4 regions of the Thioalkalivibrio sp. HL-Eb18 genome follow, and region 4 is predicted to be linked to each of the others. Evidence: predicted binding sites of a transcription regulator. Region 4 holds the regulator's gene; each other region holds the start of a gene.
What was found. Region 4 encodes sigma-54, which starts transcription at its own class of promoters, with help from an activator protein. Its sites were predicted from a motif close to TGGCANGNTNCNTGCTT; they were not measured.
Positions count from the first base shown of each region.

Region 1: the regulator sigma-54 is predicted to act here: its motif matches at 2,224-2,240, upstream of glnA (glutamate--ammonia ligase).
Region 2: the regulator sigma-54 is predicted to act here: its motif matches at 2,976-2,992, upstream of F813_RS0110535 (TorF family putative porin).
Region 3: the regulator sigma-54 is predicted to act here: its motif matches at 3,176-3,192, upstream of F813_RS0104005 (PEP-CTERM sorting domain-containing protein).

Region 1 covers NZ_KB822962.1:117,312-122,129, forward strand. The annotation lists gene glyQ (glycine--tRNA ligase subunit alpha) at 1-763, opposite strand, end outside; gene F813_RS0103285 (cation diffusion facilitator family transporter) at 850-2,121, shown strand; gene glnA (glutamate--ammonia ligase) at 2,319-3,728, shown strand; gene F813_RS0103295 (lysophospholipid acyltransferase family protein) at 3,813-4,706, opposite strand; gene F813_RS0103300 (ATP-binding protein) at 4,681-4,818, opposite strand, start outside.
Region 2 covers NZ_KB822972.1:88,619-93,436, forward strand. The annotation lists gene hmpA (NO-inducible flavohemoprotein) at 1-515, shown strand, start outside; gene F813_RS0110520 (gamma-glutamyl-gamma-aminobutyrate hydrolase family protein) at 516-1,310, opposite strand; gene F813_RS0110525 (amidoligase family protein) at 1,321-2,313, opposite strand; gene folB (dihydroneopterin aldolase) at 2,425-2,790, shown strand; gene F813_RS0110535 (TorF family putative porin) at 3,045-3,758, shown strand; gene F813_RS0110540 (P-II family nitrogen regulator) at 3,824-4,162, shown strand; gene F813_RS0110545 (ammonium transporter) at 4,200-4,818, shown strand, end outside.
Region 3 covers NZ_KB822963.1:7,550-12,367, forward strand. The annotation lists gene ribD (bifunctional diaminohydroxyphosphoribosylaminopyrimidine deaminase/5-amino-6-(5-phosphoribosylamino)uracil reductase RibD) at 1-852, opposite strand, end outside; gene nrdR (transcriptional regulator NrdR) at 852-1,403, opposite strand; gene glyA (serine hydroxymethyltransferase) at 1,426-2,685, opposite strand; gene F813_RS0104005 (PEP-CTERM sorting domain-containing protein) at 3,272-3,949, shown strand; gene F813_RS0104010 (PEP-CTERM sorting domain-containing protein) at 4,282-4,818, shown strand, end outside.
Region 4 covers NZ_KB822966.1:53,766-58,583, reverse strand. The annotation lists gene rapZ (RNase adapter RapZ) at 1-307, opposite strand, end outside; gene hprK (HPr(Ser) kinase/phosphatase) at 308-1,339, opposite strand; gene F813_RS0106825 (PTS sugar transporter subunit IIA) at 1,407-1,877, opposite strand; gene hpf (ribosome hibernation-promoting factor, HPF/YfiA family) at 1,882-2,220, opposite strand; gene F813_RS0106815 (RNA polymerase factor sigma-54) at 2,223-3,716, opposite strand; gene lptB (LPS export ABC transporter ATP-binding protein) at 3,790-4,518, opposite strand; gene lptA (lipopolysaccharide transport periplasmic protein LptA) at 4,569-4,818, opposite strand, start outside.

The DNA.
Region 1 (4,818 bases), on a different contig from region 4:
CGCGCAGCATCTGCTCGTAGGCCGGCAGCGGCAGGCCCAAGTCGATCATTCGGTCGCTCTCGTTCGCATGCTGGTCGAAGGCAGCGAACAGGGCGTCGCGGTCGGCGTGCTCGAAGTTGTAGGTAGACTGCTCCACCTCGTTCTGGTGGTAGACGTCGCCATAGGTCACCGGGCGACCGTCCGGGCCGACGGTCCAGACCAGGTCGAATACGCTCTCCACCCCCTGCAGGTACATCGCCAGGCGCTCCAGCCCGTAGGTGATCTCGCCGGAGACCGGGTAGCAGTCCAGCCCGCCGACCTGCTGGAAGTACGTGAACTGGGTAACCTCCATGCCGTTCAGCCAGACCTCCCAGCCCAGACCCCAGGCGCCGAGGGTCGGGGACTCCCAGTTGTCCTCGACGAAACGCACGTCGTGGGTCAGGGTGTCGAAGCCCAGCGCCTGAAGCGAGCCCAGGAAGAGGTCCTGGATATCCGGCGGCGATGGTTTCAGCAGCACCTGGAACTGGTAGTAGTGCTGCAGGCGGTTGGGGTTGTCGCCGTAGCGCCCGTCGGTCGGACGACGGCTGGGCTGGACATAGGCCGCACGCCACGGTTCCGGCCCGATCGAGCGCAGGAAGGTCGCCGGATGGAAAGTGCCGGCCCCCATCTCCATGTCGTAGGGCTGCAGCACCACGCAGCCGTGGTCGTTCCAGTAGTCCTGCAGACGGCGGATCAAGTCCTGGAAGGTCGGGCTGCTGCTGGACGGATTGCGTTCTTGCGACATGCGGGGTCCCGGATCAGGGCAAAGCGCACAGTATATCGGCCGGGCTCCGGCTGCGGCCACCGCCAGTGTAGGCACGGGTGTCTTGCATGCCTCCGATGCAGGCCCATACTGAAGGCCTGACCCTGTTTGGGAGAGACGTCCTGAGCGACCCCCGCGCCAACTCCGAATCGACGATCTCGCCCGAGAACGGCCGACGCTACCGCGCCACGCGCCGCGTAACGGTCGTGGGTGCGGTGGTGAATGCCTTTCTTGCCCTGGCGCAGCTATTGAGTGGGTGGCTGCTGAACTCGCAGGCGCTGATCGCCGACGGCGTGCACACGCTGTCGGACCTGATCACCGATGGTGTGGTGCTGTTCGCCGCCGGCAAGGCCGCCGCCTCGCCCGACCATGACCACCCGTACGGGCACGGGCGCATCGAAACCCTGGCCACCGTGGTCGTCGGCGTGTTCCTGGCACTGGCTGGCCTCGGCATCGCCTGGGCCGCCGGGCAGCGGCTCGTGGATACCGCAGCCGCGACCGGGCCGGCCCCGGCCGCGCTCGCGTTTGCGGTGCTGACTCTGGTCGCCAAGGAAGGGCTCTATCAGTACACCCACCGGGTCGCGAAACGGATCGGATCGCGCATGCTGGATGCCAACGCCTGGCACCACCGCACGGATGCGATCTCCTCGCTGTTCGTCCTGATCGGGGTCGGGGCGGCGGTCGCGGGCTTCCCCTGGGCCGACGCCCTCGCAGCCCTGATCGTCGCCCTGTTCATCCTGCATATCGCCGGACGCCTGATCGTACGCAGCGCGTCCGAACTGATCGACACGGCGCTGGATGCGGAGGAGGTCGCGCGCATCCGTCACACGATCATGGAGGTGCCCGGGGTGAAGGATGCGCACATGCTACGTACGCGGCGTCACGGGAGCGACGTGGTCGCCGATGTGCATATCCAGGTCGCCCCGATGATCTCGGTTTCCGAGGGACACCGGATTGCCGATGCCGTGTACTGGGCCGTCACCCAGCGCCATGAGCGGCTGCGAGATTTTACGGTCCATGTGGATCCGGAAAACGACGAAGATCAGGCCCGCAGCTCGAACCTGCCCCTGCGTCCGGAGGTCGCCGAGGCGGTGCGCGAGGCCTGGGCCGGCACCCCGGAACTGGAGCGCCTGGAGCAGCTCTCCATGCACTATCTGAACGGGCGGATCCACCTGGCCCTGACGCTGCGCCTTGACGGGGCATACACGCCCGCGGAGCTGAACGCTCGGGGCGAGGGCCTGTCACAGTCGCTGCAGAGCCATCCACGACTGACGGGCCGGCTGGGTGAGGTGAAGATCCTCTATCGCCCATGCACCACTGGCGTGCAACAAAACCCTTGATGCACTACTGTGGTGCCGATGACGCACGGTTATTGTGCAGCCTGCCGCGTGGCACGGACCTCATGAGTGCTGAACGACCGTCACAGGGCCAATCGAGCGAGCTGGCATGATGCCTGCATAGACTCGATTCGACGCCGGCCGGGCTCGAATCGGCGCGGCGAACCCAAAGACCAAGAGCAAACCTTAAGGAGACTCCCATGTCCGCAGCCGACGTGCTGAAGCAGATCCAGGAAAAGGAAGTCCGCTTTATCGACTTCCGCTTCACCGACTCCAAGGGCAAGGAACAGCACGTGACCGTGCCGGCCCATGACCTCGACGAAGAGGCCTTCGAAGAAGGGAAGATGTTCGACGGCTCCTCGATCTCCGGCTGGAAGGGCATCAACGAGTCCGACATGATCCTGATGCCGGACGCAGAGTCCGCGGTCATCGACCCGTTCTTCGAAGACATGACCATGAACATCCGCTGCGACGTGGTCGAGCCGGCTACCATGCAGGGCTACGACCGCTGCCCGCGCTCCCTGGCGCGCCGCGCCGAGGCCTACCTGCAGAGCACCGGCATCGCCGACACCGCGCTGTTCGGGCCGGAGAACGAATTCTTCGTGTTCGACGACGTGAAATGGGGTGCCGACCTGTCCGGCTCCTACTGCCGCGTGGACTCCTCCGAGGCCTCGTGGAACTCCGAACGCGTCTACGAGGACGGCAACATCGGCCACCGCCCCGGCGTGAAGGGTGGCTACTTCCCGGTCCCGCCGGTCGACAGCCTGCACGACCTGCGTTCGACGATGTGCGAAGTGATGACCGAGATGGGCCTGGTCACCGAGGTGCACCACCACGAGGTGGCCACCGCCGGCCAGTGCGAGATCGGTGTCGGCCCCGCAACGCTGACGCAGAAGGCCGACGAAGTACAGGTCCTGAAATACGTGATCCAGAATGTCGCCCACATGCACGGCAAGACCGCGACCTTCATGCCCAAGCCGATCGTCGGCGACAACGGCTCCGGCATGCACGTGCACCAGTCGCTGTCCAAGGACGGCAAGAACCTGTTCTCCGGTGATCTGTACGGCGGCCTGTCCGAGACCGCGCTGTACTACATCGGCGGCATCATCAAGCACGCCCGCTCGCTGAACGCCTTCACCAACCCGTCCACCAACAGCTACAAACGTCTGGTGCCGGGCTTCGAGGCACCGGTCATGCTGGCCTACTCCGCGCGCAACCGCTCCGCGTCCATCCGCATCCCGTTCGTGATGAGCCCGAAGGCCCGCCGCATCGAGCTGCGCTTCCCGGACTCCACCGCCAACCCGTACCTGGCCTTCGCCGCGATGCTGATGGCCGGCCTGGACGGCATCCAGAACAAGATCCACCCGGGTGACGCGATGGACAAGAACCTCTACGACCTGCCGCCGGAAGAGGAAAAGGGCATCCCGCAGGTCTGCCATTCGCTGGACCAGGCGCTGGAAGCCCTGAACCAGGATCGCGAATACCTGACCCAGGGTGGCGTGTTCACCGACGACATGATCGATGCCTACATCGACCTGAAGATGGAAGAGGTCACCCGCATGCGCATGACCACCCACCCGGTCGAGTTCGACATGTACTACAGCCTGTAAGGCACTCGCCTCTGGCCCCGAGGGGCCAGAGGCACCGGCCGCCGTGCCCTCCGGGTCCGGCGGCTTTTTTGTGCGCGGACGCCCTCAACGATAGGGGTCGGGCTGGCCTTCGGGGGCCGGATAAAAGCGCTTGTAAGCCCAGTTGTACTGCTCCGGGCAGCGCCGCACCAGGGCCTCCACGTGGGCATTGATCGCCGCAGCCGCGCGGCCGAAGTCGCGGTCGGCCACCTCGGGCCCCGCCTCGATCTCGTGATAGCGAAAACCACGGCCCCGCGGCAGGCGTTCGGCGAACAGGAACACGACATGATCCTCGCGCCCACGCAGCAGGCGCGGAAGCAGGGTCATGGTCAGCGCCGAGCGGCCAAAGAACGGGGCATGCGTACCGGAGGCGCCCTTCGGGCTCTGATCCGGCAGGATCCCGATAATCTCGCCACGATCACGCGCCTGCTGCAGCACGCGCAGCCCGGAGCGGTCGGCCGGGGCCAGGGTGGCACCCGTCGAGGCACGCGCCTCGCGCACCCAACGGTCGATCTCGGGGGTCTTGAACGGGCTGTACAGGGTGGCCATCGGCCCGTGGCAGGCGGCCTGCAGCCCGGCGAACTCCCAGGAACCCAGGTGCGGGGCGCACAGAAACAATGCGCGCCCGCCCTCGCGTTCGCGCAGGCGGGCGTATCGGGCCGGCTCCGCCAGTCGCTCCAGGGTTTGGGCAGAGGCCTGCCAGAGCCAGGGGGACTCGGTCAGCGCCCGACCCATGGCCATCAGCGATCCGCGCCCGACCCGACGGCGCCAGGCGGCATCCTTGTCGGGAAAACAAAGCTCGAGGTTGCGGCGGGTGATCCGGGCGGAACGCGTCGGTCCATACCAGGCCAGCGCGCCAATCAGCCCGCCCAGCGCATGGTTCACGCGCAGCGGCAGACGGGCGAGCAGGCGCAGGCCGCCCGCGATCAGCCGGTCACGCAGATGCCGGCGTTCGGCCATGACCGTGGGGTTCGGATGAGTCGGCCGGCTCTGCCCGCGGCGGGATGCCACCCTCGGTCATCAGCGGCTTGAGGGTCGTGCGCAGGTTGCGGAACAGTCTGGGGTGCTGTGC
Region 2 (4,818 bases), on a different contig from region 4:
AGCGGGAGCCGGAGGGCCGGGTGTCGCGCTTTCTGCACGACCGCATCCAGGAGGACGGTGTGCTGGAGCTCACCCCGCCGGCCGGTGATTTCGTCCTGCGCGAAAGCGACCGTCCGCTGGCCCTGATCTCGGCGGGTGTGGGGATTACCCCGACCATGGCCATGCTGGACCCGGCACTGCAGGCCGGACGCAAGGTGCACTTCATTCATTGCGCTCGCCACGCCGGTGTCCATGCCTTTCGCGAACAGGTCGAGGCGCGGGCGCGCGAGCACGATCACCTGCGCCCGTACTTCTGTTACAGCGAGCCTGCCAACGAGGATGTTGCCGACGCGACCGGTTTCCTGACCCGGGACAAGCTCGCCGAGTGGCTCCCCCATCGCACCGAGGTCGACGTGTATTTCCTGGGTCCGACGCCCTTCATGCGGCAGGTCCGTCAGCAGTTGCGTGAACTGGGCGTGCCGGACGAGCGTTGTTTCTTCGAGTTCTTTGGCCCGACTCGAGCCCTGGAAGCCTGATCAGGCCGACTGCGTGGCCGCTACTAGCGCCCGGAACAGGCGCTGGTGGCGGGTCTTCTGCGGCAGGTATTCGGGGTGCCACTGCACGCCGATACACCAGCCGTGTTCGGCCTCGATCGCCTGGACGACACCTGTCTCCTCGCGCCCGACGATCCGTATCCCCTGGCCCAGTTGGTCCACCGCCTGATTGTGCAGCGCGTTCACATGGATCGTGTCCGCGCCCAGTATCTCGGCCAGATGGCTACGGCCGTCGAGCATGACCGGCTTGACCGGCAGCAGGCTGCGGGCCTGTGGGGTCTCGACATAGAACTCGGCCAGATCCTGCTGTAGCGTCCCGCCGCGCACCACGTTGATCAGCTGCATCCCGCGGCAGATGCCCAGTATCGGGCGGTGCTCGTCCAGCGCGCGATGGATCAGCGCCTTTTCCAGACGGTCACGCTCGACGTCCAGCACGCCGCCGTGCGACTGGAACAATCGGCGCAGTAACCAAAGCGCGGGATAGAACAGATACCCGATCAATCGTTGTGACAGACGGCGTTCCGCGCCGCGAATGGCCTCCGGATTCGGGCCCTGAGGCAGCGACTCCCCGTACAGTTCGGGGTCAACGTCCGCACCGCCCCCGACCACCAGCGCGTCGAATGTTCGATGGGGGCGCGGCTTGCCGGGGCGTACGCGCAGGGGGCGTCCGCCGGCGCGCCAGACGGCCAGTGCGGTGAACAGCCAGGTCGGGCCCCCGCCCTGGTCGGGGCCGGTGATTGCGACCACCGGACGCCGAACCGGCCCGGTGTGGCTCATGGCGTCGTATTCAGAACCAGCCACGCAGCTTCCTGGCCCAGTCGTCGGCCCAGCGGCCCAGTGCCTGGGTGGGGCGTTCCAGGTATTCACGGCTCATTCGCTGCAGCCGTTCCCGGTCCGCGGCGAGCCGTTCCACTTCGACCCAGCCGTTAAAGGGGTGGGCCAGGCTCCATTCGGGGTCATCGATCTCGCAGTTAGGCAGGCGATAGTGGAACGCGGGCCGGGCCTTGACCAGCTCATGTTCTACCGGGGCCGCGTCGATACGTTTCGGGTCCAGTTCGGCATACAGCGGCAGCATGTCCAGCGGCCGATTGCGCGTGGTGTTGTGCGCGAGGTAATGGTCGATCAGCTCGCCCTGGTCCGGGTGGAAGTCCGGGTTCAGGGTCTCGCGTACAAAGGTGCCGGGGAATGCGCGGATGTAGGGGGACAGGCGTCTCGCCAGGTCGATCTCGCCCGCGTTCGCCAGCATCTCGTACAGCAGCAGGAAGGCCCGCAGGACATCCAGGATCCAGGCGGCCTCGGAGCTGTGGATCTCGATATTGAGCTGCAGCCCGAACGCGTAGAGCAGCGAGCGTTCTGTCCCAAGGGCACCGGCTTCCTGCAGTGCGGCCCGAACGCGATCCAGGCGGGGAAGCGCCGAGGCCGTTATCGGCGGTGCGACGATCTCGTGCGGTACCAGCCGCCCGGCGGCATCGGCCAGCCAGCGGTCCAGCGCGGCCTCGTCGGAATCGTCGAGTTCGATCCCCAGCCGCCGCAGGTGGCTGCGGTATGCCCGGTCCTTCAGTACCCTGGCATCCAGCTCGACCTGGAAATCACCCTGGTCCGTATCGCAGACCCGGGCGACGAACGGGCTTTCACAGCGGACCTGCCCGCCGAACTCGGCGCGGATCGCCTCGGCCATGCATTCGAGCGAGACGCCGGCCATCTCGATCTCCACGCCCACCCTTCGGGGGGACCCATCCGGATTGTCTGGCCAGGGCAGATCGTGAAAGCGCTCGGGCATCGGGAGTGTCCTTCGGAAGCGGCCGCGCCATGATAGCGGTTCGGTGTACCTGTTGTGGGCAAGCCAGTACGATAGGCGCCGGCCACCACGGCCGGACCGCGAAGGTACGAGATGGATCGAATCTACCTCAAGGATCTGCGCATTGATGCCGTCGTCGGCGTCTATGACTGGGAGCAGCGCATCCAGCGCCCCCTGCGCTTTGATATCCAGCTGGCCACCGACACGCGTATTGCCGCCCATTCGGGCGAGATTACCGACACGGTCGATTACGAGGCCGTGGCCAACGCGGTACGCGCGATCGTCACCCGCGAACCCCACGCCTTGCTGGAGTCCCTGGCCGAGGAGGTCGCGGAGGCCCTGATGGCCGAGTTTCGCACCCCGTGGGTGCGCATCGAACTGGGCAAGCCCGGTGCGGTCGCCGGTGTGGCCGAGGTGGGTATTGTGGTCGAACGCGGCACCCTCCCGGCCTCCGCCTGATCCTTTTGCGTCTGTTCCTGTCCTAGTTCGCCTCGACCCCGGCCGTGCGGCCGGTCACAGATCCCTCATTTATTGAACCAATATGGTGCGTGTGCACTTTTAGTGCGCACCGTTTTCGTGCGCGCCTGCGTCGTTCTACCGCAACAGGTGTTGTGAAAAGCCGATCTGGCTCCGTTTTCCCGATATGGCACGGCCCGTGCAAGGACCGGGTGTCGACTACGCGACACTCGATTGCACAACTGGGAGAACACAATATGAAGAAGTTCACTCGTTCCGCGCTGGCCGCCGCCATTGTCACTGTCGGCTCCACCGGCGGTGTGGCCTTTACCTCGACTGCCACCGCGGAGCTTTCCGTGAACATTGGGGCAGTCTCCAACTACTACTTCCGCGGTTATTCCGAAACCGATGATGGCGCCGCAATCCAGGGCGGCATTGATTACGAACATGAGTCCGGTTTCTATGTTGGTACCTGGCTCTCCAATGTCGATTTTGGGGACGACACCAGCTACGAGATGGATCTTTATCTCGGTTTCGCCGACGAGTTCGATAATGGCTTCGGCTACGACGTTGGCTACCTGTACTACGCCTATCCCGATGCCCGCGACGACAGCGGTTCCCTGAGCGCCGATTTCGGGGAAGTTTATGGCGAGGTTTCGTTCGATACGGGGCCGGTTGGGCTGTACACCGGTATGGCGTATGTCGTGAATGACAGCAGCGACTCGGCGCTCGAGAAAAAGGACATGTATTACTACGCCGGTCTGGACATCCCGTTCATGGATGTCTACAGCGCCGGTTTCCTCGTGGGTCGCACCAACTTCGATGACTCCGATCTCGACAACTACACCCACTACACCGCCAGTCTCGCGCGCGATGCCGGCGACTGGGGCGAGTTCAGCTTCAACCTCGAATACGTCGACGAATCCGACGAGGACGTTGGCGCCTGGGTGGGCTGGACCAAGACGTTCTAAACCCGGCTTTTCCACTCAAGTAACCGCGGGGCTGCCATTCGGCGGCCCCGCCCAAGGAGCCCGACATGAAGATGATTACCGCCGTGATCAAGCCGTTCAAGCTTGATGATGTTCGCGAGGCGATCTCGGAGATCGGCGTGCAAGGGATGACCATGACCGAAGTCAAGGGTTTTGGTCGTCAGCGCGGCCATACCGAGCTCTATCGCGGTGCCGAATATGTGGTCGATTTTCTGCCCAAGGTGAAACTGGAAGTGGCTGTCGACGAAAACCTGGTCGATCAGGTGGTCGAGGCCATTTCCAAGTCTGCCAGCACGGGCAAGATCGGCGACGGAAAGATTTTTATCACCCCGGTGGAGCAGGTCGTGCGTATTCGCACGGGCGAGACCGGCCCGGAAGCCCTTTAAGGGTTTTCGCTCTTCCATCGAATGAGGAATTTCAATCATGGAAATTGAACAACAAGTTGTCGAACTCGCCTATGCGATGGACACCTTTTACTTTCTGGTGGCCGGTGCACTGGTGATGTGGATGGCCGCGGGCTTTACTATGCTCGAGGCCGGGATGGTGCGCACCAAGAGTGTCGCCGAAATCGCGACCAAGAACATCGCCCTTTATTCGATCGCCAGCATCATGTACATGCTGATTGGCTACAACATTATGTACGGCGATGGCCTGAGCTCCGTGATCCCGAGCCTGGGCTTCCTGATCACCGGTGACAATGCCGTAGGCGAGGTGCTGGGTAGCGGTGGCGACATCTACTACTCCGATCGTGCGGACTTCTTCTTCCAGGTCGTGTTCGTGGCCACCGCGATGTCCATCGTCTCGGGTGCCGTGGCCGAACGGATGAAGCTGTGGGCCTTCCTCGCCTTTGCGGTCGTGCTGACCGGCTTCATCTACCCGATCCAGGGCTTCTGGAGCTGGGGCGAGGGCTTCCTCGACCAGATCGGCTACCTCGACTACGCCGGCTCCGGCATTGTCCACTTCACGGGTGCCGCCGCGGCGCTGGCCGGTGTGATCCTCCTCGGGGCGCGCAAGGGCAAGTACGGCAAGGACGGCCAGATCA
Region 3 (4,818 bases), on a different contig from region 4:
CCCACGCAAGGTATCGGCTGCCGGCGAGCGTGCTGCATCCGGACCGGTCAGGATCCAGACGGGGCCGCTCTTCAGGATCTGGGCGCCGGGGGGCGTGCGCAGCCGGGCATCCAGGATCACCCTGAGCGGTTGCCGGGTGGACAGGTCCGAGTAGTGCGGGTCATCGGGAAAACCGGCCTGCGCGGCCAGCTGGTGCGGCTTCAGGCGCACGGTCAGGCGCGGGTCGTCGGCCACCACGGTACCGCTGCCGGTCAGGATCGCCCCGGCGCGCGCCCGCCACAGCTGCACGTCGCGACGCGCCGCCTCGCCGGTAATCCAGCGCGACTCGCCCGAGGCCATCGCCGTGCGGCCGTCCAGGCTCGCCGCGAGCTTGATCCGGACCCAGGGGCGTCCCTGCTCCATGCGCTGGACAAAGCCCGGGTTCAGCGCCCGCGCCTCGGCCTCGAGCACGCCGGTTTCGACCTCGATCCCGGCCGCGCGCAGCGCCTCCATGCCGCCACCACAGACTTGCGGATTGGGGTCCTGCATCGCGATCACCACCCGGGCCACGCCGGCCTGGATCAGTGCCTCGGTACAGGGGGGGGTACGGCCGTGGTGACTGCACGGCTCGAGCGTTACGTAGACGGTGGCGCCGCGCGCGGCTTCGCCGGCCGCGCGCAAGGCGTTCACTTCGGCATGTGACTCGCCGGCGCGCCAGTGCAGCCCCTCGCCGACGACCTCGCCCTCGCGCACCAGCACGCAGCCCACCCGAGGATTGGGATCGGCGCTGAAGCGGCCAAGATCGGCCAGCTCCAGCGCCCGCGCCATGTGACGCCGGTCCTCCACCGCCTGCTCGTGTCCCGGCTGTGCCATCAACTGCCCTCCTGCGAATCGCCCGGTGCGGAGGCGTCCGTGTCGGCGAGTCCCTCATCGATCAGGCGCAGCTGCGAGCGACGCATCTCCGGTGTCAGGTCATCCTCGAGGCGCTCGATGGCCTCGCGGAAGGACTGCACGCTGGCAAAGCTCAGATAGATGGAGGCAAAACGGATATAGGCCACATGGTCCAGGGCATGCAAGGCCGCCAGGACCATCTCGCCAATGCGGTCGGACTTGACCTCGGGGGCCGCCAGGGAGGCGAGCTGCCGCTTGATGTCGTCGATCACGCGTTCGACATCCTCGGTCTTCACCGGGCGCTTGTGCAACGCCCGGCGCAGACCGCTACGCAGCTTGTCCTCGTCGAACGCGACCCGTTCGCCGGAGCGCTTGACCACCCGCGGCAGGCTGAACTCCGCCCGCTCGAAGGTGGTGAAGCGCGCCCGGCACTCGCGGCACTCGCGCCGACGCCGGATCTGTTCCTGCTCCGGACCGGCCGTGCGCGAGTCGACCACACGCGTGTCCTGAGCACCACAGGCCGGGCAGCGCATGGCGAGCCGCCGCTACGTCGCGTTATTCGGCCGCGCCGTAGACCGGGAACCGACGGCAGATCTCGACGACCTTGGCGCGGGTCGCGTCGATCACCTGCTCGTTCTCGTGGTCATCCAGCACGTCGGCGATCCAGCCCGCCAGCTCGCGCGACTCGGCCTCGGTGAAGCCGCGGGTCGTGAGCGCGGCGGTGCCGATGCGGATACCGGAGGTCACGAACGGCGACTGCGGGTCGTTCGGCACCGCGTTCTTGTTGACCGTGATATTGGCGCGGCCGAGCGCGGCGTCCGCGGCCTTGCCGGTCATACCCTTGGAGACCAGGCTCAGCAGGAACAGGTGGTTGTCGGTGCCGCCGGAGACGATGTCATAGCCGCGCTCGACCAGGACCTCGGCCATCGCGCGGGCGTTGGCGATCACCTGCTTCTGGTAGGTCTTGAATTCCGGCTCCAGGGCCTCCTTGAACGCCACCGCCTTGCCGGCGATCACGTGCATCAACGGACCCCCCTGGGTGCCGGGGAAGATCAGCGACTGGAACTTCTTGTTCAGCTCCGGCTGACCCTTGGAAAGGATAAAACCGCCACGCGGCCCGCGCAGGGACTTGTGCGTGGTGGAGGTGACCACGTGGGCATGGTCGATCGGATTCGGGTATTCGCCGGCGGCGATCAGCCCGGAGACATGGGCCATGTCCACCATCAGGTAGGCGCCCACGGAATCGGCGATCTCGCGGAAGCGCTTCCAGTCGACCACGCGCGAGTAGGCGGAGAAGCCGGCGACGATCATCTTCGGCTGGTGCTCGGTGGCCAGGCGCTGGACCTCGTCGTAGTCGATCAGGCCCTCGTCGGTGATGCCGTACTGCACCGCGTTGTAGATCTTGCCGGAGAAGTTCGGCTTGGCGCCGTGGGTCAGGTGCCCGCCGGCGTCCAGGCTCATGCCGAGCACGGTGTCATGCGGCTGCAGCAGGGCCATGTACACGGCCGCGTTGGCCTGCGAGCCGGAATGCGGCTGCACGTTGGCGTAGTCGGCGCCATAGAGCTGCTTGAGTCGGTCGATGGCGAGCTGCTCGACGATGTCCACGTACTCGCAGCCACCGTAGTAGCGCTTGCCCGGATAGCCCTCGGCGTACTTGTTGGTCAGCACGGAGCCCTGGGCCTCCATCACGCGCGGGCTGGTGTAGTTCTCCGACGCGATCAGCTCGATGTGCTCTTCCTGGCGCTGCGCCTCCTTGCTGATGGCGCCCCAGAGTTCGTCGTCGTAGCCGTGGATGCTCATGTCGATCGAAAACATTCGGATCTCCCGTTTCATTACTTTCGTGGATTCGGTTTCCCGGCGCGCCGATTCACCGGCGCAGGCCTGGGAAGGGGGAAACAAAGACGCGTAATGATAGGGGATGCGGGGCTTTTTTTCAGGCGACCACGCCGGCAAGGCCCCGCCACCCGCGATTCGGCACGCCACGCAATACCGACATTATTTCCTTTTTTTCAATCGCCTAGACGAGTTTCCGTTCTTTCACGAGACCGGTGCGGTAGCGAGGCCAACCGATGCGCCCCGTACTCACCATTAGTGTCCTGTTTCTTTACACCCGATCTCGAACCGGCGTGGAAGCCGGCATACGGCCACCGCCCTCTAACCACGTGCGCACTAGGCCTGTCATCCAAATGGATGCCCAACCAGCGTCACACTTTTTTACACCCATACCCTTCGCGCCATGCTCGAGCGCATGGACATTCGCCTATCCATATGTTTTTGCGTGTGGATTCTTTGTACCGAGCCCGCATGGCACCTTTTCTGCATACCCCTGCATGCACAAGGACCGGATGGGCCGGATCCGCGCAAGCTACCCAGGGGGCTATTCCCAGGGAAGGTGCATCGAATGAAACCCATACGCATTACACCCTATTTCGCGAGTGCCGCCCTGTTGCTGGGCCTGGGCCTTTCCGGCGCCGCACAGGCTTCGTTTATTAGCTGCGAAAGCCTGGACGGGGGCCTCGAGGATCGCGTTACCAGCAACATCGGCTGCCAGGTACTCCAGCCGCTCGATGGCAATGCGAACGACCCTGTGGGCGGCGACTCAGCCAACTGGATCGTCAACACCGCCGGTGGCACGGGTTTTTTTGGTATCAGCGACTGGCAGTTCGATGGTCGCTGGGAAGACCCGCCCGACAGCAACGGCGATCCGCTGGAATTTGATCCGGCGGACCCGACACTCAACCTGGTCACCCTGAATGGCCACTCTCTGAGCGGCACCTGGACACTCGATCCGAGCTTCGTCTACGGAGACCTCCTGTTCCTGTTCAAGGACGGCGGCAACACGAACCTGGTTGGCTATCTGATGACCGGTTACAGCGGCTCCTATTCCACGCCCTTCAGCCGACCGCCGTTCCCGCTGCCGGGGGCAGGAAACGACCGCGACATCTCCCACGTCAGCATCTACTACCGCCCCGGCGGCCGTGTCCCCGAACCCCACACTCTGCTGCTATTGGGTCTGGGTCTGGGCTTGCTGGGTATCGTCGTCCGCCGCAAAGCGCGCAGGGACACGATGGCAGCCTGATCACCTCCTGCTCGGCTTCGGCATGATGGCGCCCAGGTGGCGCCATCATTGCGTTCAGGCTCCCCGATCCACAATGAATCGCTGGCCTCGACCGGACATGTCCGGTTTTTTTACATCTTGGCTATACCCCGCGACCGCCTCCTCAAAGCAATTCCCGCAAGCGGTTGTTTCAGCAGCCGAATCCCCCATCTCGTCGAACATGGCACGAAGCGTGCTGCATTCCCGCCTTGTGAGTGATGGCACTTTCGGACGATCCCCGTCCCCGCCGCATTCATGAGACACCATGGAGGGACTTTCGTCCCATGGAGATAAGCCCGATGTCATGCAAGCCTTTGCCCTCGTTCCTGGCCGGGACGTTGCTCCTGTTGACCCTGTCGCTTTCCGGGGCCACCCAGGCCGCACTTCTCGATTGCAGTGCCCTGTCCGGCAACGTCGGCGACAAGGTCAGCAACAATATCGGCTGCCAAATTTTGTCGCCTTTGGATGGTGCGGCCACCGACTCCACCACCGGGGACCCCTCCAGCTGGCTGGTAAATACCGCGGGCGATACCGGGTTCTTCGGGATCAGCGACTGGCTGTTCGACGGCCGCTGGACCTCCCCCGGGTCGAACAGCTCGACCCTCGCCAGCTTTGATGGCAATCGCCACAACGGGCAATGGAGCCTCGATTCCGAATGGGACTATGAAGACCTGCTGTTCGTGTTCAGCCATGGCAACGGCACCAACCTCGTCGGGTTCCTGATGACCGGAATGAACGGGGAATACAGCTCACCCTTTACCCAACCGCCCTTCAACTATCCGGGTGCGGCTACACGCAACATCTCGCATATCAGCGTCTATTACCGTTCGAGCGCGGTCGGCACCGTCCCC
Region 4 (4,818 bases):
AACGGCGCAGCAGAACCTCGCTGGAGGCCTGCAGGAACATCACCTCGACCTGCAGCCCCTTGCCCCTGAGTTCGCGCAGCAGGTCGGCAAAGCCCTCCAGCGCCGCCAGCCCGCTGCGGACATCCACCCCGACTGCCAGATGCCGGTCTTCGTCCGCGTCGTAGTCACCACTGCGGACCTGTTCGATCAGTCCGGGCAGCAGCGGCAGGGGCAGATTGTCGACGCAGAAATAGCCGGCGTCCTCCAGGGTGTGCAGGGCGACCGTCTTGCCGGAACCCGACAGACCACTGACCAGCAACAGTCGCATTCAGCCCTCCGGGTCCGGGTTGGGGACCGTGGTGGCGGGGATCGCACGATGGTAGGGCGGCTCCTCGGGCTCACCGCTCATCTGCCGGCGCTGGCGCGCGCGCAGGTCGTCCCCGGCAACGTAGCCCTGCATGTGCAGCATGTGGTTGCGTACCGCCGCCTCGATCATCACGGCGATGTTGCGCCCCGGCGCGACCGGCAGGCTGATCAGCGGGATGCGCAGCCCGAGGATGTCGATCTCCCCGCGGCGGCCGTTCAGGCGGTCGTCCGGCACCGGCGAGGGCTCGTTGTGATCACGCAAGTCGATGATCAGCCGCAGGTATTTGCCGCCCTTGATCGCGGAGTCCCCGTACATCGCGCGGACGTTCAGCACGCCCAGCCCCCGGACCTCGAGCAGGTCCTGCAGCAGGGCCGGGCAGTGCCCACGCACGATATCCGGGGCGATACGGGCGAACTCCGGCGCATCGTCGGCAATCAGCCGGTGCCCGCGCGAGATCAGCTCCAGCGCCACCTCGCTCTTGCCGACGCTGGACGCCCCGCTAATCAGCACGCCGATCCCGAGGATCTCCATGAACACGCCATGGCGGACTTCGAAGTGGGCCAGCCGCTGCTGCAGGAAGTAGCGCAGCAGGGAGATAATCTCGTGGCTGCTGGTCGAGGAGCACAGGATCAGCGGCAGCTGCTCCTCGGGGACGTCCGGCATCTCCGAGAACGGACAGGTGTCCTCGGCGAAGATCACCGCGGTCGTGCCGGTGCGGGCCATCTCCAGGATCAACTGCTCGCGCTGTTCGTCGCTCAGCCGCGCGATATAGCGCGCCTCGAAATCACCGATGACCTGGATGCGGTTCGGCCGAATCAGGTTGAGGTGCCCGGCCAACGGCAGGTCGTCGCCATCACCGCCCACCAGGTTGCGGTCGGGGGCGACCTGCTCGCCGTGGACGTAGCGCAGGTCGAGGCGGTTGCCCATCGCCTGGATCAGGGATTCGACGGTGATGTCGCGCGCGATGCCGCCCTCTCCCAGTGCCTCGTTCATGCACGAGTCTCCGGCATCGCTGGCGCGGGGTGTCGTAATCGGGGAAGCGCTGCCGGGAGAGCCATGCTCAAGCGTCGCCGAAGGCCCGGGTCAGTTCACGCTCCAGGCCGTCGGCATCGCCGGCGCGGCGGAGCGCCGCAATATTGTCGGGCTGCGAGAGACCACGGGCCAGTTGCGCCAGGAGATCCAGGTGCGCACTGGTGGCCGCCTCGGGGACCAGCAGCGCGATCAGGATATCCACCGGCTCGTGATCCATGGCGTCGAAGTCGACCCCTTGGTCCAGCCGCAGGACCGCGACACGGGGGGCATCAAGCTCGGCCAGGCGCCCATGCGGGATGGCCACGCCATGCCCCAGACCAGTGGAGCCAAGCTTCTCGCGGGCAGACAGGGCCTCGAAGATGGCCCCGCTGGCCGGGCCGGCGGACTCCTCGCCGCCGACGGCCAGCAACTCGGCCAGGGTCTCGAGCGCCCGTTTCTGGCTGGAACACTCGGGCTCCAGCCGGATACGGTCGCGGGTGATCAGCTCGGCAATGGTCATTGCGTTACAGGGCCTGTTCGCGGTTGCGCTGGGCGCCCTCGGCGCGGTGATGGTCCTTGACCTTTTCCTTGTGCTTGATCAGCTGGCGATCCACCTTGTCGATCAGCCCATCGATCGCCGCATACATATCCTCGTGACTGGCTTCGGCGTGGATGTGATTGCCGCTGACCTGGAGATTGGCCTCCGCCTTGTTGTTCAGGTTCTGGTTTTTCTCGTGGGTCAGCACCACATGCACGTCGATCACTTTGTCGAAGTGGCGCTCCAGCTTGGCGAACTTTTCGTTCACGTAGTCGCGCAGGGCGTCGGTGATATCGACGTGATGGCCGGTCAGGTTGATCTGCATGGTCAGGCTCCTTTCTGCTTGGTTCCGCTGGGCATGCTCGCCATCTGCCGGCGTTCGCTGGAAGACGGTATGTGCATGGCCTCGCGGTACTTGGCCACGGTGCGTCGGGCCACATTAATGCCCCGATCCGACAGGATCTGGGCCAGTTTTGCATCACTCAGTGGCTTGTTCGGGGTCTCGCCACCAATCAATTCCCGAATCATGGCACGGATCGCGGTCGCCGAGCATTCGCCGCCGTCGGCCGTCCCGACATGACTGGAAAAGAAGTACTTGAACTCGAATACCCCACGCGGGGTGTGCATGTATTTCTGTGTGGTCACCCGCGAGATGGTCGACTCGTGCATCTCCAGGGCCTCGGCGATATCGCGCAGGATCAACGGCTGCATCGCGACCTCACCATGCTCCAGAAACCCCTGCTGGCGTTCGACGATGGCTTGGGCCACCCGCAGCAGGGTGTCGTTGCGGCTGTGCAGGCTCTTCAGGAACCAGCGCGCCTCCTGCAGCTGATCGCGCATAAACGCGCTGTCGCGGGCATCGGAGACCTGCCGCACCATGCCCGCATAGAGATCGTTGATGCGAATGCGCGGGGCAATCTCCGGATTCAGGTCCACACGCCAGCCATCGCGGTCATGGCGGACATAGACATCCGGCACGACGTATTCCGAAGTGGACTCGCTGATCTGGGCACCGGGCCGCGGGTTCAGGGTGCGGATCAAGTCCAGCGCCCGCGCCAGCTCGTCCGGGTCGCGTACCCCGGACTGGCGCTGCAGGGCCCGGTAGTCCCGCTTGGCCAGGCTCTCCATGCCGTTTTCCAGGATGGCTCGGGCCGCATCGCGTGCCGGGGCATCCGGCGCCAGATGGCGCAGCTGGATCTCCAGGCACTCGCGCAGGTCCCGCGCACCGACGCCCAGCGGGTCGCACTGCTGAATCCAGTGCAGCACCGCCTCGACCTCGTCGACCCCCACTGGTTCGTCCTCGCCCTGGCTGATCATCTCTGCCAGCGCCTCGAGGTCGCCGTCCAGATAGCCGTCCGGGCTGATCGCGTCGATCAGCGCCGCGCCGATGCGCTGGTCGCGTGGAGTCAGGTGGCTCAGATGCAGCTGCCAGAGCAGGTGATCCTGCAGCCCCTCGTCCTCGCCGTCGGAGGTATTCTCGAGCGGATCGCGATCATCCAGGCCGCGCGGGCTCGGGGCGGGCTCGTAGATGTCGTCCCAGCGGCTGTCGGTACTCAACTCCTCGGGGATCACGTCATCGCCGGCCGTGTCGGACTGCATGCGATCCCCGTCGACCCGTTCACCCCCTTCCTCCGGGCGCTCGGGCGGGGCCTCCTCGCCCTCGTCCTCCACCTGCTCGAGCATGGGGTTGCTTTCCAGCGCCTGCTGGATCTCCGCCTGCAACTCCAGCGTGGAAAGCTGCAGCAGGCGGATCGCCTGCTGCAGCTGCGGGGTCATCGTTAGCGTCTGCCCCAGCTGCAGATTGAGCCCGGGCTTCAGCATCGCGGTTTGAGGTCCATCGTGACCATTAAGATCATCTTAAAAGGACTCGTCGAGACATGCCCAAAGGAAGTACTCACAGCCGAAAGTTTTCGCCGAGATACACCCGGCGCACCTGGGGATCATCCAGCAGTTCCTGCGGGGTCCCCACGCTCAGGATGCGGCCCTCACTAAGAATATAGGCTCTGTCGCAGATTCCGAGGGTCTCGCGCACGTTGTGGTCGGAAATCAGCACGCCGATCCCGCGCTGGGCCAGATGCCCAATCACCGCCTGGATATCGCCCACGGAAATCGGGTCCACGCCGGCGAACGGCTCGTCCAGGCAGATAAAGCGCGGGTCACCGGCCAGTGCCCGCGCGATCTCGGCACGGCGGCGCTCGCCCCCGGACAGGGCAATCCCCGGGCTGTGGCGCACCGTCTCCAGCTGAAATTCCTCGATCAGGGCATCGCCGATGCGGCGACGTTCGTGGCGATCAAGCTCCGGCCGCAGCTCCAGCACCGCCTGCAGATTGTCCCACACGCTCAGCCGCCGGAAGATCGAGGCCTCCTGCGGCAGGTAGCCCAGCCCGGCCCGGGCCCGTGAATGGATCGGGGCCCGGGTGATGTCCCGGTCACCCAGCGTGATACGGCCGCGATTGGGCCGGATCAGGCCGACCAGGCTGTAGAAACAGGTGGTCTTGCCTGCGCCGTTCGGGCCCAGCAGGCCCACGACCTCCCCTGGTGCCAGATCAACGTCGACACGATCCAGCACCGTACGCTTGCCATAGCGCTTGGTCAGCTCGCGTCCGGTCAGATAGCCGGCCATCGGCGGGGGGTCGCCACCGGCCACTGCGGGCGCGCTGGTGTCGAGCTCGGTCATTCGTCGTCTTCGCGGGGCTGAATCGTGATGCGTACACGCTCGTCATCGGTCTCGCCACGCTCGGCCTCGATCACGTCCGTCTCCAGGTCGTAGACGATGCGCTTGCCGCGCGCCTCCTCGGCGGCCGTGACCACATGCGCCTGGTCGGTCAGGATCACCCGGTCCTCGTTCAGCAGGTAATCGATGCGCAGCGCGGTGGCGATGCGCATCTCGCCTGTTTCCGGGTCCGGGGATTCCAGCCGCGCG